Regions from separate parts of the Streptomyces sp. NPDC002809 genome, predicted to be linked through region 2. Evidence: riboswitches for the same ligand, from Rfam matches in the RefSeq annotation. Region 2 holds a riboswitch; each other region holds the start of a gene.

Region 1 (9,996 bases), on a different contig from region 2:
ACCGACGACAGCACCGAACTGGTCTTCCGGTCGGTGGACCTCTTCTACGAGGAGTATCTCGCCCAGGTGGTGTGGCGGCGCGTGGACGGCGTCCACCTGGCCTGGTGTCCGGACTGGTGGATGCATCCCGAAGCGATTGTGAGGATCGCCTCGCTGTGGCGGGCCTTCGAGTTCCTGCGGGTCGATTCGTCTCTCGGTATGTCCAACTGGTGGCTGCACCACGCCGATCCCCATCTGGCCGTGCTGATGGATCCGCGCACCGGGCCGTTCGTCCTCTGCGCGGGACCCGACGGCCACAGCGTGGACATCGGCCCGTTGCCGGGCAATCCGTCACCGCCGGAGATGTGGGACGACCCGGCGTTCTCGGTCGATGCGGCGGAGGCGGAGGAGGCGCGCAAGGCCGCCGGGGCGGAGGACCCGGCGAACTGACCGGCCCGCCCTACTCCTGCCGCAGCGCCTCCAGCTGTTCCAGGAACCACTGCTGCGGCGGCAGCGCGGTGGCCGCCGCGGCCAGCCGCTTCGTGCGGGCCGTCCGCTCGTCGTCCGCCATCGTCAGCGCCTCGTGCAGCGCGTCGGCGGTGGCGGACACGTCGTACGGATTCACCGTGATCGAGTCGGCGCCCAGCTCCTCGTACGCCCCCGCCTCCCGTGACAGCACCAGCGCGCAGCCGTGGTCGGAGACGACCGGGACCTCCTTGGCGACCAGGTTCATCCCGTCCCGGATCGGGTTGACGAGCGCGACGTCCGCCAGCCGGTACGCGGCCAGCGAGCGGGCGAAGTCGTCCTTGACGTGCAGGACGACCGGGGTCCAGTCCGCCGTCCCGTGCGCCTCGTTGATCGCGTCGGCGACGCGCTGCACCTCGGCGGTGTACTCCCGGTAGACCCCGAGGTCCTGCCGCGAGGGGTAGGCGAACGCGATGTGGACGACGCGCCCGCGCCACTCGGGCCGCTCGTCGAGCAGGGCGCGATAGGCGAGCATCCCGCGGACGATGTTCTTGGACAGCTCCGTACGGTCCACCCGCACGATCGTCTTCCGGCCGGGGCCCACCTGCTCCCGCAGCGCCGCCATCCGCTCGTCCACGTCCGCCTCGTGCGCGCGGCGGCGCAGGAACTCCGCGTCGGCGCCGAGGCCGTGCACCCCGATCCGGGTGCGGCCGGTGCCGCCGAGGATCTCCGTGCAGCAGCCGATGAACGCGTCCGCCCAGCGGCGGGTCAGGAAGGCCGCCCGGTCGGCGCCGAGGATGCCGTGCAGGAGCTGTTCCGCGATGTCGTCGGGCAGCAGCCGGAAGTAGTCGACGGGCGCCCACGGGGTGTGCGAGAAGTGGCCGATCCGCAGGTCGGGGCGGAGCTCGCGGAGCATGCCGGGCACCAGCGCCAGGTGGTAGTCCTGCACGAGGACCGCCGCGCCCTCGCCCGCCTCCTCGGCGAGCGCCTCGGCGAAGGCCCGGTTGTACGTCTCGAAGGAGGCCCACTGACGGCGGAACTCCGCGTCGAAGACGGGTTCGACGGGGGTCTGGTAGAGCAGGTGGTGGACGAACCAGAGCACCGAGTTCGCGATGCCGTTGTACGCGTCGGCGTGGACGTCCGCGTCGATGTCGAGCATCCGGACGCCGGGTTCGCCGACCCCGCGCCGCACCGCCTCCCGGTCCCCGTCCCCGAGGGCGGCGCAGACCCACATCTTGTCGTCCACGGCGCTCAGGCCGGAGACGAGTCCGCCCCCGCCGCGCCGGGAGTCGAGGGTGCCGTCCTCGCGCAGCGCGTACGAGACCGGGCCGCGATTGGACGCGACGAGTACCTGGGCAGCGGGCTGAGGGGCGTGCTCGGAGACCATGGGCGGAATCTAGCCCGATCACGAACCGCCCAAACGTACGAAGTCAGGCCACGTCACGCCGCACGGCGTGAAACGTACTCCTCGATCTCGCGCATCGGCGGCCGCTCCTCGGTGTCCACCGGATAGGTGCGCGGGACGAAGCCGTGCTCGCCGCGCTCGAACTGGGTCAGCGACGGGCGGACCAGATGCCCCCGGGAGAGGCGGAGTTGGGCGGTGCGGTAGATGGCTGCGGCCATCCGGCCGAGCGCCTGGCCGTCCTGGTGGCGGTGCTTCCTGACGCCCACGTCGACCTGGGCGAGCGCGTCCAGACCGACCGTGTGCAGGGCGTCGACGAGCAGGCCCAGCTCCACTCCGTAACCGACCGGGAACGGCAGCCGCTCCAGCAGCGAGCGGCGCACGGCGTACTCGCCGCCGAGCGGCTGGACGAAGCCGGCCAGCTGCGGCCAGTGCAGATTGAGCAGCGGGCGTGCCACCATTTCGGTGACGCGGCCGCCCTGGCCCGTGGTGTCGCCGAACGGGCGGTCGTACATCGCCTTGACGAACTGGACCGAGGGGTCGGTCAGCAGCGGGCCGACGATGCCGGAGACGAAGTCCGCGGAGAAGTCCTTCAGGTCCGCGTCGATGAAGCAGACGATGTCCCCGCCGGTCACCAGGAGTGACCGCCACAGCACCTCGCCCTTGCCGGGGACGGCCGGTATGCGGGGCAGGATCGCGTCCCGGTGGACGACCCGGGCACCCGCCCGGCGGGCGACCTCGGTGGTGGCGTCCGTCGAGCCGGAGTCGATCACCACGAGTTCGTCGACCAGCTGGACCTTCTCCATGAGCTCGCGCCGGATCGTCGTGACGATGTCCCCGACCGTCTCCGCCTCGTTCAGCGCGGGCAGCACCACGCTCACGCTCGGTCCGTTCGCGCCGCTTCCGGCCTCCAGCAGACGGTCCAGCGGACGGTCGGCGGCTGACCAGGAACGCCTGGTCAGCCAGCGTTCGACCTCTTCCAGCACGGTCGATACTCCCTGTATGTGATCCATCTCGCGGTTCGGACGACTATCTCAACAGTCCGGTGCTTCGGTTACAGTCTTGAACAACGCAGATGGCCGTCGCATGCCGGGGTCCGTCCGCCGATAAACGCCTGGATCCATGGTCCAGTGCCACAGCGCTCATCCAGAGGGACTGAGGGAACGGCCCGTTGAAGTCCCGGCAACCCTCCCGCCGACCGCGAGGTCAGGTGGGGAAGGTGCCAATTCCGTCTCGTGACGAAATGCGTCGCGAGGAAGATGAGGAAAGGACCTCGCCATCGTGGCTGTTGAGACTGTTGAAGCAAACACTGAATCCTCCGTGGACCTCGGTCCCGCCGCGGCGCTTTCCTGCCGCGAATGCGGAGAGCGATTCGCACTCGGCCCCCTTTTCGCCTGCGCGTCCTGTTTCGGGCCGCTCGAAGTGGCGTACGACCTGCCGAGCGGCTCCCCGGACGAGCTGAAGAAGCGCATCGAGGCCGGACCGAACAACATCTGGCGCTACGCGCCGCTGCTGCCGGTCCCCGCCGATGTCGCGGACAAGCCCAACATCAACCCCGGCTTCACCAAGCTGGTCAAGGCCGACAACCTCGCCCGTGAGCTGGGCGTCACCGGCGGTCTGTACGTCAAGGACGACTCCGGCAACCCGACGCACTCCTTCAAGGACCGCGTCGTCGCGATCGCCGTCGAGGCCGCCCGCGCCTTCGGGTTCACCACCCTCTCCTGCTCCTCCACCGGCAACCTCGCCGGCGCCGTGGGCGCCGCCGCCGCCCGCGCCGGTCTGCGCTCGTGCGTGTTCATCCCGCACGACCTGGAGCAGGGCAAGGTCGTCATGGCCGCGGTGTACGGCGGTGAACTGGTCGGCATCGAGGGCAACTACGACGACGTCAACCGCTTCTGCTCCGAGCTCATCGGCGACCCGCTCGGCGAGGGCTGGGGCTTCGTCAACGTCAACCTGCGCCCGTACTACGGCGAGGGATCCAAGACCCTCGCCTACGAGATCTGCGAGCAGCTCGGCTGGCAGCTGCCCGACCAGATCGTCATCCCGATCGCGTCCGGCTCACAGCTCACGAAGATCGACAAGGGCCTCCAGGAGCTGATCAGGCTCGGCCTGGTCGAGGACAAGCCGTACAAGATCTTCGGTGCCCAGGCCGAGGGCTGCTCCCCGGTCTCCGCCGCCTTCAAGGCCGGTCACGACGTGGTGCGGCCGCAGAAGCCGAACACGATCGCCAAGTCCCTGGCGATCGGCAACCCGGCCGACGGCCCGTACGTCCTGGACATCGCCCGCCGCACCGGTGGCGCCGTCGAGGACGTCAACGACGAGCAGGTCGTCGACGCGATCAAGCTGCTGGCCCGCACCGAGGGCATCTTCGCCGAGACGGCCGGCGGGGTGACGGTCGGTGTGACGCAGAAGCTGATCGAGGCCGGTCTGCTGGACCCGGCGCTCACCACTGTCATCCTGAACACCGGTGACGGCCTCAAGACGTTGGACGCGGTGGCCGCCACCTCGCAGGCGAGCGCCACGATCCGCCCGAGTCTGGAAGCCTTCCGCGCCGCCGGGCTCGCCACCAGCTGAGAACCCGGCGCCCAGGCCCCCCGGCGGGCCGGGCACCGGCTTCCGACCACTCGAGACTCAGGAAGGGCACCCACCATGAGCGTCAAGGTCCGTATCCCCACCATCCTCCGCACCTACACGGGCGGCCAGGCCGAGGTCCCGGCCGAGGGCGCGACCCTCTCCCAGGTCATCGAGTCCCTGGAGAAGGACCACCCGGGCATCGCCGCCCGCGTCCTGGACGACCAGGGCAAGCTGCGCCGCTTCGTGAACGTGTACGTCAACGACGACGACGTGCGCTTCGAGGGCGGCCTGGACGCGGTCACCCCGGACGGTGCCGGTATCTCGATCATCCCGGCCGTCGCCGGCGGCTGCTGAGCCCCCGGGCCTCGCGGCCCGACTTCACCGCGTCACCGGAATTGCCCCCTCTGCGAGAGAAGCGGAGGGGGCAATTCTGCATGGTTGAGCGCGGTAGAGTGAGGGAAGTCCCCTCCGCTGCCCGTGCCGCCCGCATATGAGAATGCGCCTGGCCACGACAAGATGCAGCCAAAGTACCTGAGCCCCTTGCGCCATAAGTCGCCTTTGCCTGGCCTGACTTGCCCTGGAATCTCATGAATCCCCCACATTCGGGCGATCGGTGCTGCGCAGAATTCTCGTCCGATTGACCTGTTGCAGAGGGCAGTTGGGCAGATACATTCGGCCGCGGTCGACGCGTTCCGGCGCACACACCCTCTCCTGTCGGAGGGTGAGTTCTGACCCGGGCCCGCGAAGTGCGGTCCCGTGCAAGGGCCAGTAATAGGGGAGTTAGGCATGGCTCAGGGCACCGTCAAGTGGTTCAACGCGGAGAAGGGGTACGGCTTCATCGCGGTCGACGGTGGTGCGGATGTTTTCGTCCACTACAGCGCGATCCAGATGGACGGGTACCGCACCCTCGAAGAGGGTCAGCGAGTTGAATTCGAGATCTCGCAGGGCCAGAAGGGGCCGCAGGCGGACATGGTCAAGCTCGCCGTCGGCTGAGCCCGGCCTGTCACCACGCAGTCGGCCAACGACACTACTCACGCACGGAGGGCCCGTACCCCTGGGGTACGGGCCCTCCGTGCGTCCCGGGGCGCTTCCGCGGCACCCCGGGGCGCTTCCGCGCCGTCCCGGGAGGCTCCCGCGGGCCCCTTTGCGACTGTCCACACTCCGGAGGGGGACGCTTGCACTCTCGGGGGTCGAGTGCTAATTATTGGCTTAGCACTCTCTGGGTGAGAGTGACAGAAACTTGGACCGGGCCGGTGAGGCCCGCAGGTCTGTCGGGGCAAGGAACCGGCAGACAGGCAGGCCGTCCGTCGCGGGCGCCTCTCGGTCCGGAGAAATCCACCCCTGTCCGGGAGGACCACTTCATATGGCCAAGATCATCGCCTTCGACGAGGAGGCCCGGCGCGGTCTTGAGCGCGGCATGAACCAGCTCGCCGACGCCGTCAAGGTCACCCTCGGCCCCAAGGGCCGCAACGTCGTCCTTGAGAAGAAGTGGGGCGCCCCCACGATCACCAACGATGGTGTTTCCATCGCCAAGGAGATCGAGCTGGAGGACCCGTACGAGAAGATCGGTGCGGAGCTGGTCAAGGAGGTCGCCAAGAAGACGGACGACGTCGCCGGCGACGGTACGACCACCGCCACCGTTCTCGCTCAGGCGCTCGTCCGCGAAGGCCTTCGCAACGTGGCCGCAGGTGCCAACCCGATGGCGCTCAAGCGGGGCATCGAGAAGGCCGTCGAGGCCGTCTCCGCCGCCCTCCTGGAGCAGGCCAAGGACGTGGAGACCAAGGAGCAGATCGCTTCGACCGCCTCCATCTCCGCCGCTGACACCCAGATCGGCGAGCTCATCGCCGAGGCCATGGACAAGGTCGGCAAGGAAGGCGTCATCACCGTCGAGGAGTCCCAGACCTTCGGTCTGGAGCTCGAGCTCACCGAGGGTATGCGCTTCGACAAGGGCTACATCTCGGCGTACTTCGCCACGGACATGGAGCGCATGGAGTCGTCCCTGGACGACCCGTACATCCTGATCGTGAACTCGAAGATCAGCAACGTGAAGGACCTCCTTCCGCTGCTGGAGAAGGTCATGCAGTCCGGCAAGCCGCTGCTGATCATCGCCGAGGACGTCGAGGGCGAGGCCCTGTCGACCCTGGTCGTCAACAAGATCCGTGGCACCTTCAAGTCCGTCGCCGTCAAGGCCCCGGGCTTCGGTGACCGCCGCAAGGCCATGCTCGGCGACATCGCCATCCTCACCGGTGGCACCGTCATCTCCGAGGAGGTCGGCCTCAAGCTGGAGAACGCCGGTCTCGACCTGCTCGGCCGCGCCCGCAAGGTCGTCATCACCAAGGACGAGACGACGATCGTCGACGGCGCCGGTGACAGCGACCAGGTTCAGGGCCGCGTCAACCAGATCCGTGCCGAGATCGAGAACTCCGACTCGGACTACGACCGCGAGAAGCTCCAGGAGCGCCTCGCGAAGCTGGCCGGCGGCGTGGCCGTCATCAAGGCCGGTGCCGCGACCGAGGTCGAGCTCAAGGAGCGCAAGCACCGCATCGAGGACGCGGTGCGCAACGCCAAGGCCGCCGTCGAGGAGGGCATCGTCGCCGGTGGTGGCGTGGCTCTGCTCCAGGCCTCGGCCGTCTTCGAGAAGCTCGAGCTCACGGGTGACGAGGCGACCGGCGCCAACGCCGTCAAGCTGGCGCTGGAGGCTCCGCTCAAGCAGATCGCCGTCAACGGTGGTCTCGAGGGTGGCGTCGTCGTCGAGAAGGTGCGCAACCTGCCGATCGGTCACGGCCTCAACGCCGCGACCGGCGAGTACGTCGACATGATCGCCGAGGGCATTCTCGACCCGGCGAAGGTCACGCGCTCCGCCCTGCAGAACGCCGCGTCCATCGCCGCGCTCTTCCTCACCACCGAGGCCGTCATCGCCGACAAGCCGGAGAAGGCCGCTGCCGGCGGCGCTCCGGGCGGCATGCCGGGCGGTGACATGGACTTCTGATCCTGACGGATCGGTAGCTCCTGCACAGCTGTACACGACACCGGCCCCCGGGGATTCGTCCCCGGGGGCCGGTGTCGTCGTGTGTGCGGGCGTTGTCCACGCGGGTGCGCGGTCCGTACGGTCAGCCCGCGTCGAGGCCGTCGACCAGCCGGTTCAGGAAGCGGGCGAACGTGGCGTCGGGGGTGACCGGGCGCCCCGCCGAGGCGAGGGCCTCGGCGAGTTCCGGGTGGTGGCCGTCCGTGGCGACGGCGGCGAGGTAGAGCGCCTCGGCCGCGGCCCGGTCCGGCGACAGGGCGGCCTCGGCCTGCGCCACCTCGTGGGCCACGTGCCCGGCCACGAACGCGGTGAGCTGGGCGAAGACCTCCAGCCGGGCGCCGCCGTCGAGACCGCTGGGCCGCAGGGCGGCCAGGGAGTGTTCCAGGAAGGCGAGGGTGCGGGGGCCGAGGGTGCGGCGGGCGGGCACGGCGGTGGCCAGCCAGGGGTGGCTGAGCATGTGGTCGCGCTGGAGGTGCCCGATGGCCTTGAGGTCGGCCCGCCAGTCGCCGGTGAGCGGACCGGACGCCGGAAGTTCGCCGTTGACGTGGTCGATCATCAGGTCCAGCAGCGTCTCCTTGTCGGGGGCGTAGCTGTAGAGCGACATGACGCCCGCGCCCACCTCCGCGGCGACCCGTCGCATGGTGACCGCGTCGATTCCCTCGGTGTCGGCGAGGGCGACGGCCGCCACCGTGATCGCCTCGCGGCTGAAGGCGGGCCTGCGCCCCCGGCGGGGCCGGTCCGGGGTCAGCCAGAGTTCTCGGGGGTCGACGCCGGTGGCGCCGGCCCCTTCGGCACGGGTCACGATTCTGCTGTTCCCTTCCTCACTGCTGCGGCTCTTGTCTGTCACTCATCCAAGCATCCACTATTCTCGTACACAGTACGAGAAGGCATGAGCGATGGAGGCGAACGATGACATCACGCACGCACGACGCCCTGCCGAGGCCCGCCCTGACGCCGTCGGCCGCGAAGCCCCCGCTCTCCGCCCGGATGATGCGGGCCACCTGGCGCGGGCTTCCGGCCGCACGGCACAAGGCGGCCTGGGAGCCGGGGCTGACGGTCCCCGCCGCCGACGGCAGCCCCCTGGTCACGGACCACTACTTCCCCCGTGACGAGGGTGACCACCCCACCCTCCTCGTGCGCTCGCCCTACGGGCGGGGCGTGCCCTGGTCGCCCCAGTACGGCATGCTCTTCGCCGAGCAGGGCTTCCACGTGATCCTGCAGAGCTGCCGCGGCACCGGCGGCTCGGGCGGCACCTTCGACCTCTGGCGCAACGAGGCCGCCGACGGCCTCGCCACGGTCGACTGGCTGCGCGAACAGCCCTGGTTCAACGGCACACTCGGCACGGTGGGACCCAGCTATCTCGGCTACGTCCAGTGGGCACTCGCGCTGGACCCGCCGCCGGAGCTGAAGGCCATGGTGGTCCAGGTCGGCCTGCACGACCCGTACGCCCTCTTCCACACCGACGGGGTCCTCCACCTGGAGAGCGCGCTCCTCGTCGGCGCCGGCATGACGTACCAGCACCGCGGCGTGCGGCCGTTCATCAAGGCGACGCTCCGCCTGCGGCGCCACCTGAAGGACATCGTCGGCGCCCGCCCGCTCCGGGGCGCGTACACGGCCGGACTCGGGCAGGAAGTGCCCTGGCTGGACGACGTGATGACGCACCCGGACGCGGACGACCCTTACTGGCAGGGCGCTTCCGCGGGTGAGGCGGCCGAGCGGCCGGGCATCCCCACCGCCCTGGTCACCGGCTGGCACGACGCCCTCGTCGACCAGACCTTCCGGCAGTACGCGCGGCTGCGCGCGGCAGGCGGCGAGGCCGCCCTGCTCGTCGGCCCCTGGACCCACACCTCCGCCCTGCAGAAGGGCTGGCCCGAGGTGTTCGCCGAGAGCCTGGCCTGGCTCCGCGCCCACCTGTGCGACGACCCCTCGGAGCTGCGCCCCACCCCCGTACGCATCCACACGGGCGGTGCGGACGCGGCCTGGCAGGACCTCGACGTGTGGCCGCTCACCCCCGCCACCACCGCGTGGTACCCGACCGCCGACGGCCACCTCACCCGGCAGCCGCCCACGGACACCACCCCCCTGACATCCTTCCGCCACGACCCCGCCGCCCCCGCCCCCTCCCTCGGCGGTCCGTTGCTGTCCATCACTGCGGGCCCCCGGGACAACGCCACGCTGGAGTCCCGCGACGACGTACTCACGTTCACCGGCCCGGTGCTGACCGAACCCGTCACGGTCCTGGGCGCGGTCTCCGCGAGGATCAGCACATCCACGGACACGGGCTTCGGGGACGTCTTCACGCGGCTGTGCGACGTGGACGCGGCGGGCCGGTCCACCAACGTCTGCGACGGGCTCGCCCAGTTGCGTACGTCGGGTGAGGACCCGGCACACGTCACGGTCCCGATGAGCGTCACCGCGTACCGCTTCGCCGCGGGCCACCGCATCCGCTGGCAGATCGGCGCGGGCGCGCACCCGCGCTTCGCGCCGAACCCCGGTACGGGCGAATCCAGGGTGGACGCGCTGGAGTTCGCACCCGTGCGCGTCACCGTTC
Region 2 (9,996 bases):
TGGTGAGGAACCCTCCGCTGAAGAGAGCGGCCGTGCCCAGCACGGCCAGGATCCTTCTGATCACCGGCGTCAGCAGCGGCCTCGGCCGCGCCTTCGCCACCGCCGCGCTGGACGCTGGCCACACCGTCATCGGTACCGTCCGCAAGGACGCCGACGCACAGGCCTTCACCGCCCTCAGCCCGGAACTCGCCCATGCCCGCATCCTCGACGTCACCGACGACCAAGCCGTGTTCGCCGTGGTGGATGAGGTGGAGAAGACCGTCGGCCCGATCGACGTGCTGATCGCGAACGCCGGCTACGGCCTGGAAGGGACCTTCGAGGAGACGCCCTTGGCGGACCTGCGCGCCCAGTTCGACGTCAACGTCTTCGGCGCCGCATCCACTGTCCAGGCCGTCCTGCCCTTCATGCGTGAACGGCGCCGGGGACACATTCTGGCCGTGACCTCCATGGGCGGCCTGGCCGGCTTCGCCGGAGTGTCCGCCTACTGCGGCAGCAAATACGCACTCGAAGGCATCCTCGAATCCGTCGGCAAGGAAGTCACCGCCTTCGGCATCCACGTCACCGCCATCGAGCCCGGCTCCTTCCGCACCGACTGGGCCGGACGCTCGATGACCCGCGTTCCGCGCACCATCCCCGACTACGACAATCTCTTCGAACCCATCCGCGCCGCACGCCACCAGGCCGACGGCCGGCAGCTCGGCGATCCGGCCCACGCAGCCGCCGCCGTCCTGCACATCCTCGACACACCCGACCCGCCCGCCCACCTCGTCCTCGGCTCCGACGCGCTGCGCCTCGTCCGCGCCGGACGCGACGCCGTCGACCGTGATCTGAACACCTGGGAAGGACTCGCCCGCTCCACCGACTTCGTCCAGGAAGACGACGCGCGCAAGTAGGCGGCCCCGCCCGGCCGCCGCTGTAGCGGACGGCGCGGTGTCCCCCGGGCCGGGCCGCGCGCTGGGTCGCGGCCGGCCGAGGAACAGGCCCTGGACGTCCCGCCCGAGGAACAGGGCCCGTACGTCCCGACCGTGTGAGTGACCGTTCAGTTCTGCCGTGGCAGCAGCTCCGCCTCGAACCGGTCCAGGAAGGCGTCGATGGAGGCGTCGGTGGAAGGATCGGCGGCCCGGGCCCCGGCGGAATAGATCACGAACTTGGTCAGGCCGGCCTCGATGTACGCGTCCAGCAGCCGGTGCAGTTCCGGCCAGCCGGCAGCCACGAGATCCCCGGGGTCGCTCTCCGGAACGCGCCGCCGAATCACCTGGGCGAGGTCGTCCGGGATGCCGCCCTCGGCGACGGTGAGGCTGATCCCGAAGTGGTCGGGCTCGATCTCCCGGCCCGCTTCCGCCGCCGCGGCCTGAATGGCCTCGCGGGCCCGTCCGGCGGCCTCGGGGGTGAGGAACGACCCGAGCCATCCGTCCCCGTACCGCCCGACCCTGCGCAGTCCTGCGGGTGCGCTGCCCCCGAGCCAGATGTCCAAGGGCCTCGCGGGCAGCGGCCCGATCCGTGCGGCGTCGACTCTGAGGAACTCCCCTTCGAATCCGGCGACTTCCCCGCTGAGTGAGGCCCGCAGCAGCTCCAGGGACTCGTCGAACAGCGCCCCGCGCCGTCCCTCGGGTGCGGGGAACAGCTCACGCTCGCCGGTCCGGGCGGGCTGGAGCCCGAACACCGGGAGCACGCGCCGGGGCGAAAGACCGGCCAGGGACGCCAACTGCTTTGCGACCAGCACCGGGTGACGCCCCGGAAGCACCGCGACCGACGTACCGACCTTCAGCCGGCTCGTCCGTGACAGGGCGTGCGCCATGCCGATGAAGGGATCGACCGCGTCCGAACAGACCTGCTCCGACAGCCAGAGCGAATCCACTCCGCCGCTTTCGAGACGGTCGACGATCCGGCTGAAATCCGACAGGGATGGACCGGCACCGAGTCCCACACCGAAACGGATCTTCATGGCGCTCACGATACGCGCGCGTACGGAGAGGGCGCAGCCACCCGGTCTCAGCCACCGAGCAGAACAGGAAAGGCCTCCATGTCGTTCTGCGTCATCACGGGAAGCTTGCGGATGTCCGCATCCGGCACCGCGAGCCGCAGTTCGGGGAAGCGCCCGAAGAGCGCGGGCAGGGCGATCCCCGCCTCGACGCGGGAGAGCGCCGCACCGGGGCAGATGTGCGGGCCGTGACCGAAGGTCATGTGCCGGATGGGGGTGGGGCGGGTGATGTCGAAGGCGTCGGCGTCGGGGCCGTGCTGCTCCGGGTCGCGGCCGATCACCCGGTAGGAGATGACCACTCCCTCGCCCTTGGCGATGACGCCGTCACCGACCTGGATGTCCTCGGTGGCGAACCGCATCAGCAGGTGGGTGGTCGGGGTGTCCCACCGCAGGGTCTCCTCGATCACGGTCTGCCAGGAGACCTCCCCGCCGAGGACCATCCGCAACTGGTCGGGGTTGGCCAGCAGGGCGCGTACGGCGTTGAGGATGAGCCCGATCGTGGTCTCGTGCCCGGCCGCGACCATCGCCTTGAGGTTGCCGATCACCTCTTCCTCGGTCAGCGGTTCGCCGCCCTCGTCGGCGAGGATGAGCGCGGAGGTCAGGTCGTCGGTCGGCCGCGCGGTCTTCTCCCGTACGAGCCCGGCGTAGAAGACGTCCAGGTCGGCGAGGAGGGCCAGGCGCTCGTCCTGCGGGGTGAGCATCGAGAAGAAGGCCTTGTACCGGCGGGTCAGCATGGCGTTCGCGGCGGGGTCGACCCCCATCAGCATGCCGACGACGCGCATGGGCAGCGGCTGCGCGAACACGGACTTGAGGTCGACGACGGCTCCGCCCCTGCCACCCTCGGCGAGCGCGTCCAGCAGCTCCTCGGTGAACTTCTCGATGTCGGGGCGTATCGCCTCCAGCCGGCGGGGCGTGAGCGCCTGGGAGGTCTTGGTCCGCAGCCGGCGGTGCTCGTCGCCGTCGACGGTGAACATGGACCGGCCGGCGTCGATCATCCCGATGAGCGGCCACGCGTGCGTCACCTCGCCGCTCTGCCACAGCCCCCAGGCGTCGAGGTCCTTCACCAGCCGCGGATCGAGCAGGAGCTGCCGGGCGTCCGCGTGCCGGGTGATGGTCCAGGCCGGAACACCGAGCAGCTCGATCCGGGCCAGTGGCCCGGCGTCGCGCAGCCGCGCCGTCTCACCGTCCAGGTCCTGGACCATCGGGTCGATGACGACGGTCCCGCCGTCCTGGGCTGCTGCCTGGGCGGCGGCGTGAGAGCAGTTCACGAGAAGTCTCCTGTCGTACGAACGGGGGTGAACCGAACAGGGAGCGCGGTGGAGCCTCGAAGGAACGCGGAAGGCCGTCGCACGAGTTCGTCGGCGGGGACACCGAGCTGGAGATCGGGCAGCCTGTCGAGCAGGACCTCGATGCCGGTACGGGCGATGATCTCGGCGATCTCCTGGGCGGGGAACGGGCATCGGTACTCGCCGTGGCTGAAGGCGAGATGTGCGCCGTTGCCGCCCTGTGCGGATGCTCCGGTGTCCGACATGCTCTGGCGGATCAGGGGGTCGGTGTTGGCGGCACCGAGCCCCAGCAGCAGCATGTCCCCGGCCTTGACCCGCTGTCCGCCGAGCTGCGTGTCCCGTACGGCCCAGCGTCCGGCGAGTATCTGGGTGGGCGTGTCCTCCCAGAGCACCTCGTTCATGGCCTCTCCGATGCTGCGCCGGCCGCGGGCCATGGAGTCGGCGAACTCGTCCTCGGTGAGCATCAGCCGAAGGGAGTTGCTGATCCAGTCGGCGGTGGTGAGGTGCCCGGCGGCCGTGATGGCCATCAGGTCGAGCATGTACTCCTCGTCGGTGAAGGCCTCGGGGAAGGCGAGCATGCGCGAGGTCACGTCGTCCCCGGGTGCGGCCCGCTTCGTGGCCACCAGCCGGGCCATGTGTTCCCCGAACCGCAGATGGGCGCTCTGCGCGTCCGGGCCGCCGTCGGCAAGATCCTTCAACACCCGGGCGATGTCGGCGCCTTCGGCGTCGGGGAACCCGATCAGCCGGGCGAGGACGAGGACGGGGAGCGGATCACAGAAGTCGGCGACGAGGTCGGCCGTACCGCGGCTGCACACGTCGTCGATGAGCCGGTCGGCCAACTGCTCGCAGTGGCTGCGGATCTGATGCGTATCGGCGCCTTCGAGGGCCGGACCGACCATACGGGCGTGCCGTCGGTGCTCCTCCCCCGCGCTGAAGTAGATGGACGGCAGGGGGCGCCCCACCATCGGCAACAGGGGCCAGTCGTCGGGGATGTGGGGCCACTGGTTCCACAGACCGACATCACGGGGGAACAGCTCGCCGTCGCTGGTGACTTGATGGAGTTCGCGGTACCCGATGACCAGCCAGGCGGGGAACCCGCCGGGCAGTTCCACGGGGACGACGGGCCCGTGATCACGCCTCATGGCGCGGTAGACGGTCTGGGGTTCGGTCTGGAACCCGGACCCGCCGAGCGGCACGGCCACGGTATGAGCCGGACAGCCGGGAGGCGGTGGAGGAGTGGACGGCGCGGGTTCGGCGGAAGAGGGGCGCGTCATGAGTCCTGACTCCTGTGGCGACAGCTGCAAGCGTCATGATCATGCGATCAACGCACGTTCACTATAAGGATTTTATGTGACGCCGGAACGGTCAACGGCGATCAATCCCGCACCTTGAACAGAGCAACAGGGCGACATCTCAACACAATTGACAAGCATCACGATGTACCGCCCCGGGCGGAGCCGTCCTCGCACAGATCCCCGCCCTGGAGAGCGACGTTGACCAGCCCGGCACCCCTCGCATCCCCAAGTCCGCTGCCTCCGTCGCCTTCACCCTCCTCGAGCCTCAGCGCGTGCCAGCGCTCCAGCCAGTACACACGCCCGCGGTGACCGGCGAGCGTTTCCCGCAGCGCGCCGGGAGCGTGCGTCCAGACCACGGGGAGATCACCCGAGTAGGCGAAGGCGGGGCGCAGTTCGACCCATCCGTCGTCGCGGACGTCACCGGAGGTGAGCAGGATCTCGACGGACCGCCCCGGCTCCTGCAGGCACTTCTTGGCATGGATCCAGTGCACGCGGTGACCCGCGGCATAGCGGGTGCAGTCGTCGCTCCGCACGGAGTCGTTCCGGGTGAGATGACGCAGCATGGTGAGGTTCGCCTTCCGGGGTGAGGACCCCGAGTGCCTGCACCGCGGTCCGCTGTTCCCCGTACCCTGCGCACGGGGCAGGTCGTCACCCGGAGCACCCGCAGCGGAGCGGGGTGCCGTCCAGCAAGCCGGGGCTGTGCACTGGAACTCATGACCCGTCCACGACTCCAACCCACGCACACGGCAGGCCCCGACGGGTGGTCAGGAGTGCGCAGCGCCGGAGCGGCGGGTGGTCCGGAGCGCGTGGCGCCCGGCCACGGGCCCCACCCACCCCCGGACACCCGCCGGCCGGGGCCACTCACCCGGTGACGAGGCCCGGGTCGCTCGAACCGGCCCGGCCCGTCTCGACGTGCCCGGCGAAGCGCCGCAGGAAGGTGGCGTCCACGTCGGAGACGACGGTGACGTCGTACCAACTCCCGCTTCCCCGCAGGTCAAGCACGTGCTTCACGGTCGCGCCGGCGCGGACCGCGAAGGCCTGCACCCCTCCCCCGTACCCGACGGCACTGCGCGCGCTCAGGCGTACGGTCGCGGAACCGCCATTGACGAAGGTCAGCTCAAGCCCACCTGTGGCGGCGTCATGACGAGCTGTCACCTCCGGCCCCGCTGTCTTCCCGTCCGCCCGGAAGGTGCGCAGGAATCCGTTGGGGCCATGAACGGTGAGGTCGGTCACTCCCTTGGAGTAGGCGGTGTTCCAGCTGTCCGAGAGGGACTTTCCGGCCTCGGTGGTGTAGGTCCAGGGCCCGTCGGTGCGATTCGCGGAAGTCACGAGGAACTGCGCCCCTGCGGCGGCGCCGCCACTGAAGGTGAGCCGGTACTTGCCGGTGGCCGTATCGGCGGCGCCGTCCACGAAGGGCGCGTAACGCAACGGCCGAGTGGGGCGCGCCCCCTTCTCCTGCTTGGGCACACTGCCGGTGGCGGGCGGCGCGGGGACGTAGTCGGGGTGCCGGAGACGGTCCGGAGGCTCGTAGGCATCCGTCGACGGCAGCGAGACGTCCGAGGTGTCCGTACGGCGGAAGTCGAAGGCCGAGGTGAGATCGCCGCAGACGGCCCGCCGCCAGGGCGAGATGTTGGGCTCGCGCACACCGAAGCGCTGCTCGATGAACCGGATCACGGAGGTGTGGTCGAAGACCTCGGAACACGCGAACCCACCGGTGCTCCACGGGGAGACCACCAGCATGGGCACCCGCTGGCCGAGCCCGTACGGCCCGGCTGCGTACCGGATGTCCCCGGGGAAGTAGTCGGCGGAGGTGTCCACGGTGGACAGGCCCTGCGAGGCCCCCGACGGCACGAAGGGCGGAACGACGTGATCGAAGAAGCCGTCGTTCTCGTCGTAGGTGATGAAGAGGGCCGTCCGGCCCCAGACCTCGGGGTCGGCGGTCAGCGCGTCAAGGACCTGCGAGATGTACCAGGCACCGTAATTCGCGGGCCAGTTGGGGTGCTCGCTGTACGCCTCCGGGGCGACGATCCAGGACACCTTCGGCAGCGTCCCGGCCCGGACATCGGCCTTCAGGTCATCGAGCAGCCCTCCACCGTTCTTGATGTCGGTCCCTGTGCGCGCCTTGTCGTACAGCGGATCTCCGGGCTGGGCTTCGCGGTAACTATTGAAGTACAGAAGCGAGTTGTCGCCGTACGTGCCCCGATAGGCATCGTTGATCCACCCCCAGGACCCGGCCGCGTCGAGCCCGTCACCGATGTCCTGGTAGACCTTCCACGACACCCCGGCCTGCTCCAGCCGCTCGGGATAGGTGGTCCAGCCGTACCCCGCCTCGTCGTTGCCGAGCACAGGGCCCCCGCCGGACCCGTCGTTCCCCGTGTGTCCGCTCCACAGGTAGTAGCGGTTCGGGTCGGTCGACCCGATGAACGAGCAGTGGTACGCGTCGCAGACGGTGAACGCGTCGGCGAGGGCGTAGTGGAACGGTATGTCCTCACGGGTGAGGTGAGCCATCGTCGTCGCGGTCTTGGCGGGCACCCACTGGTCGTACGCACCCTTGTTGAACGCCCGGTGCCCGCCCGCCCAGTCGTGGTTCAGGTCCCGGAGGAACTGCATCCCGAGCTCGTCGGCGGGCGGCCGGAACGGCAGCACCTCCCTGCCGAGGAGGTCCTTCTGATGCCAGACCGGCTTTCCGCTGGGCAGCGTGACGGGCCGCGGGTCACCGAAGCCGCGGACGCCGTTCATGGTGCCGAAGTAGTGGTCGAAGGAACGGTTCTCCTGCATCAGCACGACGATGTGCTCGACGTCCCGGAGGGAGCCTGTACGGCCCCGCGCGGGAAGGGATGCGGCGCGGGCGATGCTGCTCGACAACGCGGTGTAGGCGGCCGTTCCTCCGGCGAGTTGCAGGAGGCGGCGACGGTTGAGTTCTGCCATGAGTGGGGGCCTCTGCAGGGTGAGGGGATGTGGGGGCGGAAGCGACTGGAGTGTTCCAGAATCGACGTGCCCTGCGGAAGACCCGTGCAGTGTGCACGGGGTGGCGGTAGGCCGAACACTCGGCGACGGAGCGGGTCGGAGCCTGCGCCGTGCCCGTCGTCCGCGCCATCCCACCCGGCCACAGCACTGACCACGGCCCTGCACGTCCTGCCGGAGGCAGGGCCAGGCGCTGGCGAGGCAGCGGAAACCGCCCTGGAACCGGCCATCCTGCTGGAGCTGCTGGCAACCGATTTCTCGGCCGCCTCCGGGTACGCGCAGCTGATGCGAGCGGACCGGAGCAGCGCCGACGGACCCGGGCCGCGTTGGACGAGGTGCGCAACCTGCCGGACGAGGCTGAACAGAACACCATCCAGCACCAGTTCGGCCGGGCGTCAGTGGATGTGCGGCGCGGCCCGGACGGTGCTCTGGACGGGCTGTCCGTCCGGACGGACTTCGAATCGCACTCCGCGGACCACTACCGACTGCTGGCGGAGATCACGCGCGGCCCCACGCCCGGGATCGGCGAAGGCCGCACCGTACAGGACACCTCAAGGGCCCTTCCCTTCCTCCCCCGCACCGCAACCGTCATCGCCATCGGCATCGGCATCGGCATCGGCCAACACTGGTAATTTTGCGGCTGATCACGTGTTGGTCCCGGCGGGTTCCGCCGGGTCGAGAGGGCGGGCTGCATACGTGCAAATCTCACAGGTCCTGGACAAGGTCGACGCAGGCGATATCGCCCTCCCAGAATTTCAGCGCGGATATGTGTGGACCCGCGACCAGGTGCGCGGATTCTTCCAGTCGCTGTATCGCGGCTACCCCATCGGCGGCTTCCTCACCTGGAGCACCAAGGCGGAAAGTGCCGACACGCGAGGCGAATCGTCGGGGAAGGACGGCACCATTCAGTTGCTGCTGGACGGGCAGCAAAGGGTCACCACTCTGTACGGCGTGACGCGTGGCCGGCCGCCGCGCTTCTTCGAGGGCAATCCCTCCACGTTGACCGGCCTGCACTTCAATCTGCAGGACGAGACGTTCGAGTTCTACGCCCCGACGAAGATGAAGGGCAACCCGGTCTGGGTGGACGTCACCGCCCTGTGCCAGGGCGGGCTGGGCAGTCAGTTGCTGGCGGTCACCCAACTCGCCGAGGGAGACACGGCACTCCAGTCGACGTACATCGAGCGCCTCAATCGCATCACGCAGATCAAGGAACGCATCGTTCACATCGACGAGGTCACCGGTGAGGACAAGACCATCGACGTGGTCGTCGAGATCTTCAACCGCGTGAACTCCGGTGGCACCAAACTCTCCAAGGGAGACCTGGCGCTGGCCGCCATCTGCGCGGCGTGGCCCGAAGCGCGACCGACCATGAACCAGGCTCTGGGCGACTGGTCGGCGGCCGGGTACGACTTCAAGCTCGACTGGCTGCTGCGCAACACCAACGCCGTGCTCACCGGCGAGGCTCAGTTCTCCAAGCTCGACAAGGTGAGCGTGCCGGAGTTCCGCACCGGCCTGACGGAGACCATCGACTCGGTCTCGTACCTGCTCAACGCGCTCGGTGGCAGGCTCGGCCTGGACCACGGACGGGTGCTGAACGGCAGGACCGCCGCGTTCCCCGTCATGAGCCGCCTGCTTCACCGGCACGGCGGACGGTTCCCGGACGCCATGACCCGCGACCGCCTCTTCCACTGGTACGTGCACAGCTTCCTCTGGGGCCGCCACACGGGATCGACCGAAACCGCGTTGAACCAGGACCTCCAGGCACTCGACGACGGTGGCATCGACCAGTTGATCGACGTGCTGCGCCGCAGCCGCGGTGGCCGTCTCGATGTGCACGCGGACGATTTCATCGGGTCCAGCATGGGCTCACGCTTCTATCCGCTGCTCTACCTGCTGACGCGGGTGTACGGAGCACAGGACTTCGTGAGCGGTGTGCCGTTGAAGGACGGCATGCTCGGCCGGCTCAGCTCCCTCCAGGTGCACCACATCTTCCCGAAGGCCCGCCTGTACAAGTACGGATACAGCCGGGCCGAGGTGAACGCCGTGGCCAACTTCTGCTTCCTCACCCAGGACAGCAACCTGCACATCGGCGCCAAGGACCCGGCCGGGTATCTGCAGGAGGTCGAGGACCGGATGCCGGGCACGCTGGCCACCCAATGGGTTCCGATGGACCGTGACCTCTGGCGGATCGAGAGGTACCCGGACTTCCTCGCCGCCCGCCGCGAGCTCCTGGCCGCCGCCGCCAACGGCTTCCTCCAGGCCCTCCACGACGGCCCCTCCCCCGTGGAACTGCAGACGTCTACGACGCTCGCCACGCCCCCGGCGCCGGCGACCGTCGCCGACCCCCGCGACGAGGACGAGGTTCCGGGCCTCGCCGAACTGCTCACCGAGCTGGCGGAGGCCGACCTCGCATCCCCGGAACTGGACTGCGAGGTCAACGACCTGCGCACGGGTGAAGCGATCATCGTCG
Region 3 (9,996 bases), on a different contig from region 2:
ATGCGGCCCGACGTGGGCCGGATGAAGCCGATGAGGAGATTCAGGACGGTCGACTTGCCGGCGCCCGATGCGCCGACCAGTGCGACCGTCTCGCCCGGACGTGCGGAGAGGGTGAACCCGTCGACCGCGGGGTCCGCGTCGGCGTAGGCGAAGCCGACGCCCTCGAAGTCGATCCGGCCGGTGACGCGGTCGACCTGCGCCTTTCCGGCGTTGTGTTCGAGGTCGGGTGCCTGGAGCACCTCACCCGCCGAACGCACCGACTCCAGCCCCTTGGTGAGGATGGGCGCCAGGCCCAGCAGCGTGGTCACGGAGCCGGTCAGGACGGTGAAGAAGGCGCTGAGCATGACGACGTCACCGGGGGTGATGGGCATCCAGCCGTGGTAGGCGACCAGGGCGGACCCCGTCAGGCACAGTACGCCCAGCGTGTTGAGGATGACCCAGGCCAGCGATCCGAAGCGGCCGTTGATCACGTCCAGGCGCAGCCCGGCCGCGAAGACCTGGCGCAGCGAACCGTCGACCCGGCCGAGCGCGGTGCGCTCCAGTCCGTGGGCGCGGGTGATGGGTATGAGCGTGGTCATCTCGCCGACGCGGGAGGAGAGCTGTTCGACCTCGCGCCGGAAGGACTCGTTGTGGCTGCGCAGCCGGGCGCGCAGTTTCATCACGAGGAGACCGGCCGCGGGCACCACGATCAGGAAGACGGGAAGGAAGGCGGGCACGCGCACGCCGATGACGACGAGACCGCCGACCAGCGTCACGACGGCTCCGAGTCCCATGTCGGCGCTCTGCTGCATCATCTGCTCCACCGACTCCACGTCGCGGACCACCTTGGCCTGCAGGACGCTCGAACTGACCCGTGAGTGGTAGCCGATGGACAGTTGCTGCATCCGGCGGCACAGCGCCGAGCGCAGCGTCGTGCCCATGCGGCGGATGCTGCCGCCGAGGCAGCGTACGTACCACTGGTGGAGCGGGTAGTTGATCACGAGGATGAACAACAGGACGCCGGTGGCCTTCCACAGCCTGGACTCCGGTCCGTGCTGGACGACCACGTCCAGGACCGTGGCGGTGATCAGCGGAAGCAGCCAGATGGGGCTGTGCTTCACGACGAAGAAGCCGACCGCGAGTGCCAGCCGCCCGCGGTCGGGCCGGAAGAGGTGGCCGAGGGTGCGGAACGGGTTCTCGCCGCGGTAGCGGTGGTCGAGATGGTCGAAGGGCGCCAGGGGTTCGGCGGAGGATGGGGAAACCGCTTTCTGCATGGTGTCCATCCCACCCCGCTCCCGCGGTCCGGGGCAACCCCGTCCCACGGACGGGACACGAGGCCCCGGGAAACCGCCGGGGGATCCGACGGGCCTCAGCGGACGCGGACTTCGCCCGGCAGCGGCTCGGGGGCGGGCTCCTTGCGGTGCGGGCGCCCCGCCGAGGCGATCACGCCGGTGACCAGGCCGGCGAGCAGACCCCAGAACGCGGAGCCGATCCCCAGCAGCGTCACGCCGGAGGCGGTGGCGAGGAACGTCACCACGGCCGCTTCCCTGGACGCCTTGTCGGCCAGTGCCGCGGACAGGGAGGCCTCGATGGTGGCGAGCAGGCCGATCCCCGCGATCGCCAGGACGAGTTCCTGCGGCATCGCGGTGAGGAGCGAGGCGACGGTGGCGCCGAGCAGGCCGACACAGAGGTAGAAGACGCCCGCCCACACGGCGGCGAGGAAGCGCCTGTCGCGGTCGGGGTGTGCCTCCTCGCCGGTGCAGATGGCGGCCGTGATCGCGGCCAGGTTGAGGCCGAACGCCCCGAAGGGCGCCAGGACGGCGTTGGCCGCGCCGGTCCACGTCATCAGCGGCGAGACCGGCACGTCGTAGCCGGCACCGCGGATCACCGCGACGCCGGGCAGGTTCTGCGAGGCCATCGTGACGACGAACAGAGGTGCGCCGACGCTGACGAGGACCTTCCAGTCGAACTCCGGCGTGGTGAAGACCGGGGTGGCCAGGGCGAGCCGGACCTTGCCCAGCTGCCAGCCGCCGGTGAACACGGTGGCCACCACGCCCGCGGCGAGCGCCAGCAGCACCGCGTACCGGGGCAGCAGGCGCCGGCCCAGCAGATAGAGCACGAACATGGGGAACGCGACCGCGAATCCGCCGTGCATGGTGCTGAACAGGCCCGTGCCGAACCGCAGCAGCACCCCGGCGAGCAGCGCGGCCGCCAGCGGCACCGGGATCCGGCCCATGAGACGGCTGAACCAGCCCGTCACACCGCTCACGAGGATCAGCAGGGCCGAGAAGACGAACGCGCCGACCGCCTGAGCCATCGACACACCGCTCAGACCCGTCGTGAGCAGCGCGGCTCCCGGCGTCGACCAGGCGGTCACGACGGGCGCCCGGTAACGCAGCGACAGCCCGATGCAGGTGCAGGCCAGTCCGACACCGAGCGCCAGCATCCAGGAGGAGATCTCGTGCGAGTCCGCCCCCGCCGCCTGCGCGGCCGTGAAGACCAGCGCCGCCGAACTGGTGACCCCGACCATGACGGCGATCAGGCCGGCGACCACGGCCGATGGCGGCGCGGCGGAGCGTATACGGGTGATCGCGAACATGAGTGAGCCACTTTCCTGTGCTGTGCCCGACTGGGTGCGTGTCCGGCGCGGTGCCTGCCCGGCCGGTGGCGGTGCCTGACTGCGCCGACGGCAGGCTGTCGGCCGGGCGCGCCCGCGGGGCGTTCCATATATGGAACGTTCTGTATGTGGAACACTAGAGAGGCGGGCCGACGCCCGTCAACCAGGACAGTGGAGCGGGTGCACGGCCTATGGGGCTGAACGAGGACGTGGGACGTCGGCTGCGAGCGCTGCGGCGCGAACGGGACCTGTCGCTGTCGGAGTTGTCCCGGCGCTCCCGCGTCGGCAAGGGCACGCTCTCGGAGCTGGAGAGCGGCACACGCAACCCCACTCTGGAGACCTTGTACGCACTCACCACCGCGCTCGGCCTTCCGCTCAGCGCCGTACTGAGCGACCTGCGACCGGGGGACGGCTCCGGCCCGGCACTTCCCGGCGTCTCGGGAAGTGCCGTAACCGCCGTTCTTCTGGAGCGGTACGAGGACGGGGCCGCGGTCACCGACGTGTTCCGCATCAGCATCACGGCGGGCGCCGTACAGGAGTCGGAAGGGCACGTCCCGGGTACGCGGGAGAGCCTGATGGTGCTGTCCGGCACCGCCGTCGTCGGCCCGCCGGACGACACCCGTACGGCCGGCCCCGGCGCCTTCGCGCACTGGCGGGCCGACGCACTCCATGTCTACGGCGCGCCCGACGGGGATGTGGAGGGCATCCTCTTCGTCCGTTATCCCCCGCCGGGGGAGCCCGCCGGGGGAGCGGGCCGGAGTGCCGTGAGCGACGACGGCTGAGCGCAGGGGCTCACGCCGCGTCGGCCGCCACGTCGTTCGCGCACGGGAAGGCGGGGTGGTCGCCGAGCCGGCGCACGAAGTCCTGGAGCCGGGGGTGAGCGGACAAGGAGTTGACCGGGCCGGGCTGGACGAGTGCCACCCACAGGTCCACGTCGGCGGCCGTCAGCTCCGCACCCAGCACATAGGGGTGCAAGGAGAGACGGCGCTCCATCAGGTCGAGCGCCGCCGAACGCTCCGAGGGCGATGCGGACGGGGTGACCTTCTGGTCCAGCAGCTCACGCAGGGCTTCGATGTCCGCGGCGAGCTCCGGCGGGTGCAGCGCGGAGGGGCAGGCCTCGTTGTGCCCGGAGAGCAGACCGGCCAGGTCGCGGAGGATGTCGGGCGTGTGGTTGCTGACGATGCGGCCGCTCCAGCGGTCGCACAGGGCGGGAGCCGTCAGCGGTCCGTCGTAGTGGTGCACCGTCGCCTCGTACGCACTGCGCAGCGAGGCGAAGGCCTCGGGGGTCGCGGCCGGGTGGGTGAGGAGCGTGGTGGCGACCGAGTCCCGCAGGCCGAGAAGGCCGAGAGTGATGGAGATGCGCAGCGAGCGCGGACAGCTCGCCGACAGGAAGAGCTCGTAGCGATGCGGCGCCGGATAGAAGCCGCCGGCGAGACCGACGCCGATCCTGCTGTCGAAGCGGGGGGACGGTACACCCGACGACGGGCGAAGGCCTGCGGCGCGTGCAGCGGAGGCGGAGGAAACGGGGCCGCGCTGCGGCGAGTTGTCCGTGCTGGAACCGCGCGATGCTGTCTCGGGCATGACTCTCCCTATGGGGATCCCTGGGGGAACGACGAAGCCACCGCCGCCATGCTGGCACCGGCGGCCGGATGCGGAGCGACTGTGCTTGCGTACCGGTCCGGACCGAAGGACCTGCCCCGGCCCGGCACGAGCGCACCGGAACGAGGAGTCCGGCCGATCGGGCGGGGGCAGGTCCGACGCGGACTAGTAAGCGCTGGAGACGCGCAACAGATCGATGTGCAGGCGCCTCGTCAAGCCGTTCCTGGGCAATTCCCACCGGTCCTGGCCATCGGGGCTCGCGAGACGCGAGACCGCGCTTGTCCTGTTGCTCCAACAGGACCCGGTCGTCACCCGGGGCACCCCATCGCGGTGGAAGGGTTGCCTGTCAGCGGGCCGGGGCCGATGACCGCACGAGCGGGAACTCCCGCACGGGCAGCGCTGACAATCGTGACCGTCCACGCCAGTTTCGGTGCGTCCGGTGGCGCCGTCAAGAAGGCGGGACGTGCCGTCTCGCCTGGTGGTCACCGGCGTTGACATCCTTTTCGATGCGGCCCTAACCTCCGGCGCAGAGCAGAACGGTCACGAGTGCCGGCGAAGAGCCCTGGCTTGCCGGCCGGCAACCCTCGCACGCGGTGGGGTGCCCCAGGTGAGGACCGGACCGGATGACGTTCGGTAAGCGTGAGGCCCCGCGGGGCGGAATGGTGACGGTGAGCGAGATGAACGCAGCTGACGGGATGGCCGCTCGGCGGCCCCGCGGCTGCGTCCTGCTGTGCGCGGACCGCTCCGTCGACCTGCTGCGTGTCAACAGCGCGCTGTGTACGGCCGTTTCACGCCCTCTCTGTCAAGGCTGACGGCTCTCCTATTCCCTGACATCCACCGCTGCCGCGGTGTGCCCTCTCCCCACCCGGCCCCTGAGCCGCGCTGTGTGCCGCGTCCCGACGGCCCGTCCCCGACGGGCGCGGTGCCGCAGCCTCCCGCGGTCCGGGGTGTCCGCATCCGCTGGAGCCCTCCATGAGTGAACTCTCCGGCGTCGCTGTGTCCCCGGGACCAGCGCCGCCCACCGACGCGAACCCCCGTCCCGGCCCGAACGCCGCGCCCAGGCCCCTGGCGGCGCAGCGGGTCCTCCCGCTCAGGCGTCCCGGCCGATGGATCGCCACGATCGTCGTGCTCGTGCTCGGCGCCCAGATCGCTCACGGTCTGGTGACCAACCCGTTCTACCAATGGGGCCGTTTCCAGTACTGGTTCCTGCGGCCGGCGATCCTCGACGGACTGCTCGTCACCCTCGAAGCGGCGGTGTACAGCGCCGCGCTGGGCCTGCTCGGCGGTGTCCTGCTGGCCCTTGCGAGGCTCTCCCCGAACCCGGTGCTGCGCACGGCGAGCTGGCTCTACACGTGGCTGTTCCGTTCGGTGCCGCTGATCGTGGTCCTGCTGTTCCTCTACAACTTCAGTGCCCTCTACCGCACGTTGAGCATCGGGGTGCCGTTCGGTCCGGCCTTCTTCACCTTCGACGAGTCGCGCCTCGCCACCGACATGGCCGTCGCGGTCGTCGGACTGAGCCTCAACGAGGCGGCCTACGCCTCCGAGGTGGTGCGCGGAGGCATCCTCTCCGTGGACCAGGGGCAGCACGAGGCGGCCGCCGCACTCGGCCTTCCGAGGCGATACCAGTTCGCGAAGATCGTCTTCCCGCAGGCGCTGCGCTCGATCACCCCGAACTACGTCAACCAGTTGATCGGTCTGATCAAGGGCACCTCGCTGGTCTTCTACGTCTCCCTGCTCGACCTGTTCGGCTCCGTACAGAGCATGGGCAGCACCTACCCCGGCGACATCGTGCCCCTGCTGCTGGTCGCCACCGTCTGGTACCTGATCCTCACCAGCGCCGTGTCCGTCATCCAGTTCTACGTCGAGCGGCACTACTCGCGGGGCGCGCTGCGCACCCTGCCGCCGACCCCGCTGCGGAAGGTACGGACCGGCCTCGGCGAACTGAGGGCCCGGGTCCGGAGGGAGACGGCGACATGACCACCGACACGCAGGAGATACGCCCGGCCGCCGTCGAGGTGCACGACGTGTACAAGTGGTACGGCAGCCAACGGGTCCTGGACGGGGTGGAGCTGACCGTGCGGCCCGGTGAGGTCACGGTCATCCTCGGGCCGTCGGGCTCGGGCAAGTCCACCCTCCTCAGGGTGATCAACCACTTGGAGAAGCCGGAGATCGGCCATGTCAGCCTGAACGGCGAGATGATCGGTGTACGCCGGCAGGGCGAACGGCTCAAGGAACTCAGCGAGCGGGTCATTCTGGCCCAGCGCAGCCGGATCGGTTTCGTCTTCCAGAACTTCAACCTGTTCCCGCATCTGACCGTGCTGGACAACGTGGCGGCCGCCCCGGTGGCGACCGGCAGGCTCGCCAAGGGCGCGGCCCGGGAGCAGGCCCGCGACCTGCTGGCCCGGGTGGGTCTCGCAGACCGGGCCGGGGCGTACCCCCGGCAGTTGTCCGGCGGCCAGCAGCAGCGTGTGGCCATCGCCCGTGCCCTCGCCCTGCGGCCCGGCGTCATTCTCTTCGACGAGCCGACGTCCGCGCTCGACCCCGAACTGGTCGGCGAAGTGCTGGCGGTCATCAAGGACCTGGCGAGCAGCGGCACGACCCTCGTCATCGTCACCCACGAGATCGGCTTCGCCCGTGAGGTCGCCGACCGGGTCGTCTTCATGGACGGCGGCCGGATCGTCGAACAGGGCTCTCCCGCGCAGGTGTTGGACGACCCGCAACATGACAGGACCAGGGACTTCCTCAGCAAGGTGCTCTGACCCCCGCACGTCGTGGAGCGAGGCGGTCCGGCCGCGGCCCACCCGGCACTCCCTCCGTCCCACCGGCGCCGCCCGGCATTCGCTCCCCGCCACCGCCCACCCGGCACTCCTTCGGTACCACCGCACCCACTCGGCATTCCTTCGGTACCACCGCCGCCCACCCGCCACCCGACAAGGACAGTCATGCACACCCTCAGTCTCCGCAGCAGCCTCCTCCGCGGCGTCACCGCCTCCGCGGCCGTCGCCTCCCTCGCCCTAGGTCTCGCCGCGTGCGGCGGCGACAGCGACGCCGCCTCCAGGAGCGGCACAGCCGCAGCCGGAACGGTCACCGTCGGCGCCCTGTCCAACGGTGCCGGGAAGGAGACCGCGCTCAAAGTGTCCGAGGTCGAGTCGATCAGTGCCGGACTGCCCGCGGAGATCGCCGAGCGAGGCACGCTGGTGATCGGCGTGGGTGCGTTGCCGGCGGGGTTCCCGCCCCTGGCCTACGTGGGTGACGACCAGAAGACGCTCACCGGCGCCGAACCCGACCTCGGCCGACTGGTCGCGGCGGTCCTCGGGCTCAGGGCGGAGATCAAGAACTCGACCTGGGAGAACATGTTCGTCGGGATCGACAGCGGCAAGGTCGATGTGGCCCTGTCCAACGTCACCGACACCGAGGAGCGCAAGAAGAAGTACGAGTTCGCCTCCTACCGGCAGGACAACCTCGCTTTCGAGGTGGGGAAGAAGAGCACCTGGAACTTCGACGGCGACTACCGGAACCTGGCCGGCAGGACCGTCGCCGTCAGCGCGGGCACCAACCAGGAGAAGATCCTTCTGGAGTGGAAGGAGAAACTGGCGAAGGACGGCAAGACGCTCGACGTCAAGTACTACCGGGACAGCAACGCCACCGCGCTGGCACTGGCCGGCGGGAAGATCGACATCTCCTTCGGCCCCAACCCCGGCATCGCCTACCACATCACCCAGACGGCGAACACGCCGAACGCGACGCGTAACGCGGGCAAGTTCTCCGGCGCGGGTGCGACGCTCCAGGGCCTGATCGCGGCCACCGCGAAGAAGGACAGCGGGCTTGCCGAGCCGATCGCAGCCGCGATCAACCATCTGATCAAGAGCGGCCAGTACGCCCGGTGGCTCGCCGCCTGGAACCTCTCCAACGAGGCCGTCGACAGCTCACGGGTCAACCCGCCCGGGCTGCCGCTCGACAACTCCTGACCCACCGCCCGTCCGGGGGCCCCGCCGTGCCGCGGCCGGGCCCCCGCCCCGCCCGGCGCGTTCCCGACACGGAGACCCAGTACCGCCATGCTCACCAGCAATCACGCCCCGTCCCCGAGCCCCCACCCGCCACACGTCCTGGACAACGCGGCCTGGGCCGCACTGACCGGCCCGCACATCCGGTTCGCCGAGCGGGTCGGCCGGGCCGCCCGCTACCCCACGGACGTCTCCCCGTTCACCGCCCTCGACGATCCCACCGACCCCCGCGCCTGGGACGACCTGGCCGCACTGGTCGGGCCCGGGACCGTCACCCCGGTCACCGGCGTCCAGTCCGTGCCCGACGGGTGGGAGACCGAGCAGAGCGGTGACGGAGTCCAGCTGATCGACACCGCACTGCACGCCGAACCGGCGCCCGAAGCGGTGCGGCTGGGCCCCGCCGACGTACCCGAGATCCTCGGACTGATCGCCCTCGCCAGACCGGGCCCCTTTCTGCCCCGTACCGTCGAACTGGGCACCTATCTCGGCATCCGCGACCGCGGACGCCTGATCGCCCTGGCCGGCGAACGGCTGCGTCCGCCTGGCTGGACGGAGATCAGCGCCGTCTGCACCCACCCCGACCATCGCGGCCGGGGCCTGGCCACCCGGCTCGTCCGCGCCGTCGCTGCGGGGATCCGGGAGCGGGGCGACGTCCCCTTCCTGCACGCGGCCGCCAGCAACACCGACGCGATCCGGCTCTACGAGTCGATCGGTTTCACCCTGCGCCGCCGCAGCCGGTTCGTGCTCGTCCGAGCCCCCGGGGCGGGGCCGGACGACGCCCGGGATCCGCGGATCCCGCCGGTCCACGCGCGGCTCAGCCCGCGCCCAGGAGGTTGACCATACGGATGTAGCGGACCCAGTCCCAGTGGGGACCCGGGTCCGTGTGGTCCGTACCCGGCACCTGCACGTGGCCGAGGATGTGCGCGCGGTCCTTGGGGATGCCGTAGCGGTCGCACACCGAGGCGGTCAGGAGTGCCGACTTCTCGTACATGGCGTCGGTGAAGTAGGAGGGCTGGTCCACGTAGCCCTCGTGCTCGATGCCGATGCTGCGGGTGTTGTAGTCCCAGTTCCCCGCGTGCCAGGCGATGTTCTTCTCACGCACACACTGGTCGATGTACCCGTCGGCCGAGCGCACCACATAGTGCGCGGACACCTGTTTCGCCGGATTCTGGAAGATCGCCACCGCGTCCGAGAACGTCTCCTGGGTGACATGGATGATCACGTACTGCACAGGATACGACGAAGGCCGTGTCGAGACGGTGTAGTTGGATGTCGAGGCCGGTACCCAGTGGGCCGACGGGTAGTCCGTCTCGCCGGCCGTCGCCGCGGTGGCGCGGACGGAGGCGGGAAGCAGCACCGCCGCGGCCGTCGCCGCGGCGCCCTGAAGGATCGTTCTGCGGTCCATGTGTACTCCTGAGTGTGGGGGGAGAGCAACAGGTGCGGGTGGCAGGTCAGTTGCCCGGTTCAGGCGCCCGGTCCGGCGGGCCTTCGGGCAGGTGGATCCTGCCCCGCCGCCACGCACGAGGCAGCGAACAGGCGGCCCGCCGGCGCGACGGGAACCGACAGCGGTCGGCCCACGGACGCGGCCCCCGCGGGTCCGGACGCGGCGACGGCCGCCGACAGCGCCGACGGCGTGATGCTCCGGGACAGGAACTGGCGCAGCCCTGCGGCATTGCGCAGGAGTCCGGTACCCGATTCCCCCGACATCCCGTGACTCCCTCTTGTCCGATGACCGGAATGCGATGTCCGATGTGCGGCCGAGCGGCGTGCGCGCACCACCGTACGGGCGTCGCGCGA

Evidence for each region. Region 2 has a riboswitch for S-adenosylmethionine ahead of ABT025_RS20350 (hypothetical protein). Riboswitches for the same ligand answer to the same signal wherever they lie in the genome.
Region 1: linked by a shared signal. The riboswitch ahead of thrC (threonine synthase) and the one ahead of ABT025_RS20350 (hypothetical protein) in region 2 are both predicted to bind S-adenosylmethionine.
Region 3: linked by a shared signal. The riboswitch ahead of ABT025_RS36030 (glutathione S-transferase family protein) and the one ahead of ABT025_RS20350 (hypothetical protein) in region 2 are both predicted to bind S-adenosylmethionine.

Annotation. Positions count from the first base shown of each region.
Region 1 covers NZ_JBEOVJ010000023.1:37,663-47,658, reverse strand. The annotation lists gene ABT025_RS16425 (DUF4913 domain-containing protein) at 1-429, shown strand, start outside; gene ABT025_RS16420 (alpha,alpha-trehalose-phosphate synthase (UDP-forming)) at 440-1,831, opposite strand; gene ABT025_RS16415 (glucosyl-3-phosphoglycerate synthase) at 1,885-2,832, opposite strand; SAM riboswitch class I at 2,986-3,112, shown strand; gene thrC (threonine synthase) at 3,128-4,420, shown strand; gene ABT025_RS16405 (MoaD/ThiS family protein) at 4,496-4,774, shown strand; gene ABT025_RS16400 (cold-shock protein) at 5,207-5,413, shown strand; gene groL (chaperonin GroEL) at 5,784-7,409, shown strand; gene ABT025_RS16390 (TetR/AcrR family transcriptional regulator) at 7,531-8,247, opposite strand; gene ABT025_RS16385 (CocE/NonD family hydrolase) at 8,355-9,996, shown strand, end outside.
Region 2 covers NZ_JBEOVJ010000032.1:32,524-42,519, reverse strand. The annotation lists gene ABT025_RS20370 (oxidoreductase) at 1-893, shown strand, start outside; gene ABT025_RS20365 (TIGR03854 family LLM class F420-dependent oxidoreductase) at 1,040-1,945, opposite strand; gene ABT025_RS20360 (cytochrome P450 family protein) at 1,993-3,249, opposite strand; gene ABT025_RS20355 (cytochrome P450) at 3,246-4,541, opposite strand; gene ABT025_RS20350 (hypothetical protein) at 4,700-5,125, opposite strand; SAM riboswitch class IV at 5,172-5,281, opposite strand; gene ABT025_RS20345 (phosphocholine-specific phospholipase C) at 5,424-7,490, opposite strand; gene ABT025_RS20340 (hypothetical protein) at 7,853-8,158, shown strand; gene ABT025_RS20335 (GmrSD restriction endonuclease domain-containing protein) at 8,223-9,996, shown strand, end outside.
Region 3 covers NZ_JBEOVJ010000109.1:1,643-11,638, reverse strand. The annotation lists gene ABT025_RS36045 (ABC transporter ATP-binding protein) at 1-1,253, opposite strand, end outside; gene ABT025_RS36040 (benzoate/H(+) symporter BenE family transporter) at 1,349-2,578, opposite strand; gene ABT025_RS36035 (helix-turn-helix domain-containing protein) at 2,788-3,378, shown strand; gene ABT025_RS36030 (glutathione S-transferase family protein) at 3,389-4,177, opposite strand; SAM riboswitch class IV at 4,465-4,609, opposite strand; SAM riboswitch class IV at 4,734-4,841, shown strand; gene ABT025_RS36025 (amino acid ABC transporter permease) at 5,168-6,172, shown strand; gene ABT025_RS36020 (amino acid ABC transporter ATP-binding protein) at 6,169-6,954, shown strand; gene ABT025_RS36015 (transporter substrate-binding domain-containing protein) at 7,138-8,163, shown strand; gene ABT025_RS36010 (GNAT family N-acetyltransferase) at 8,251-9,036, shown strand; gene ABT025_RS36005 (N-acetylmuramoyl-L-alanine amidase) at 9,014-9,604, opposite strand.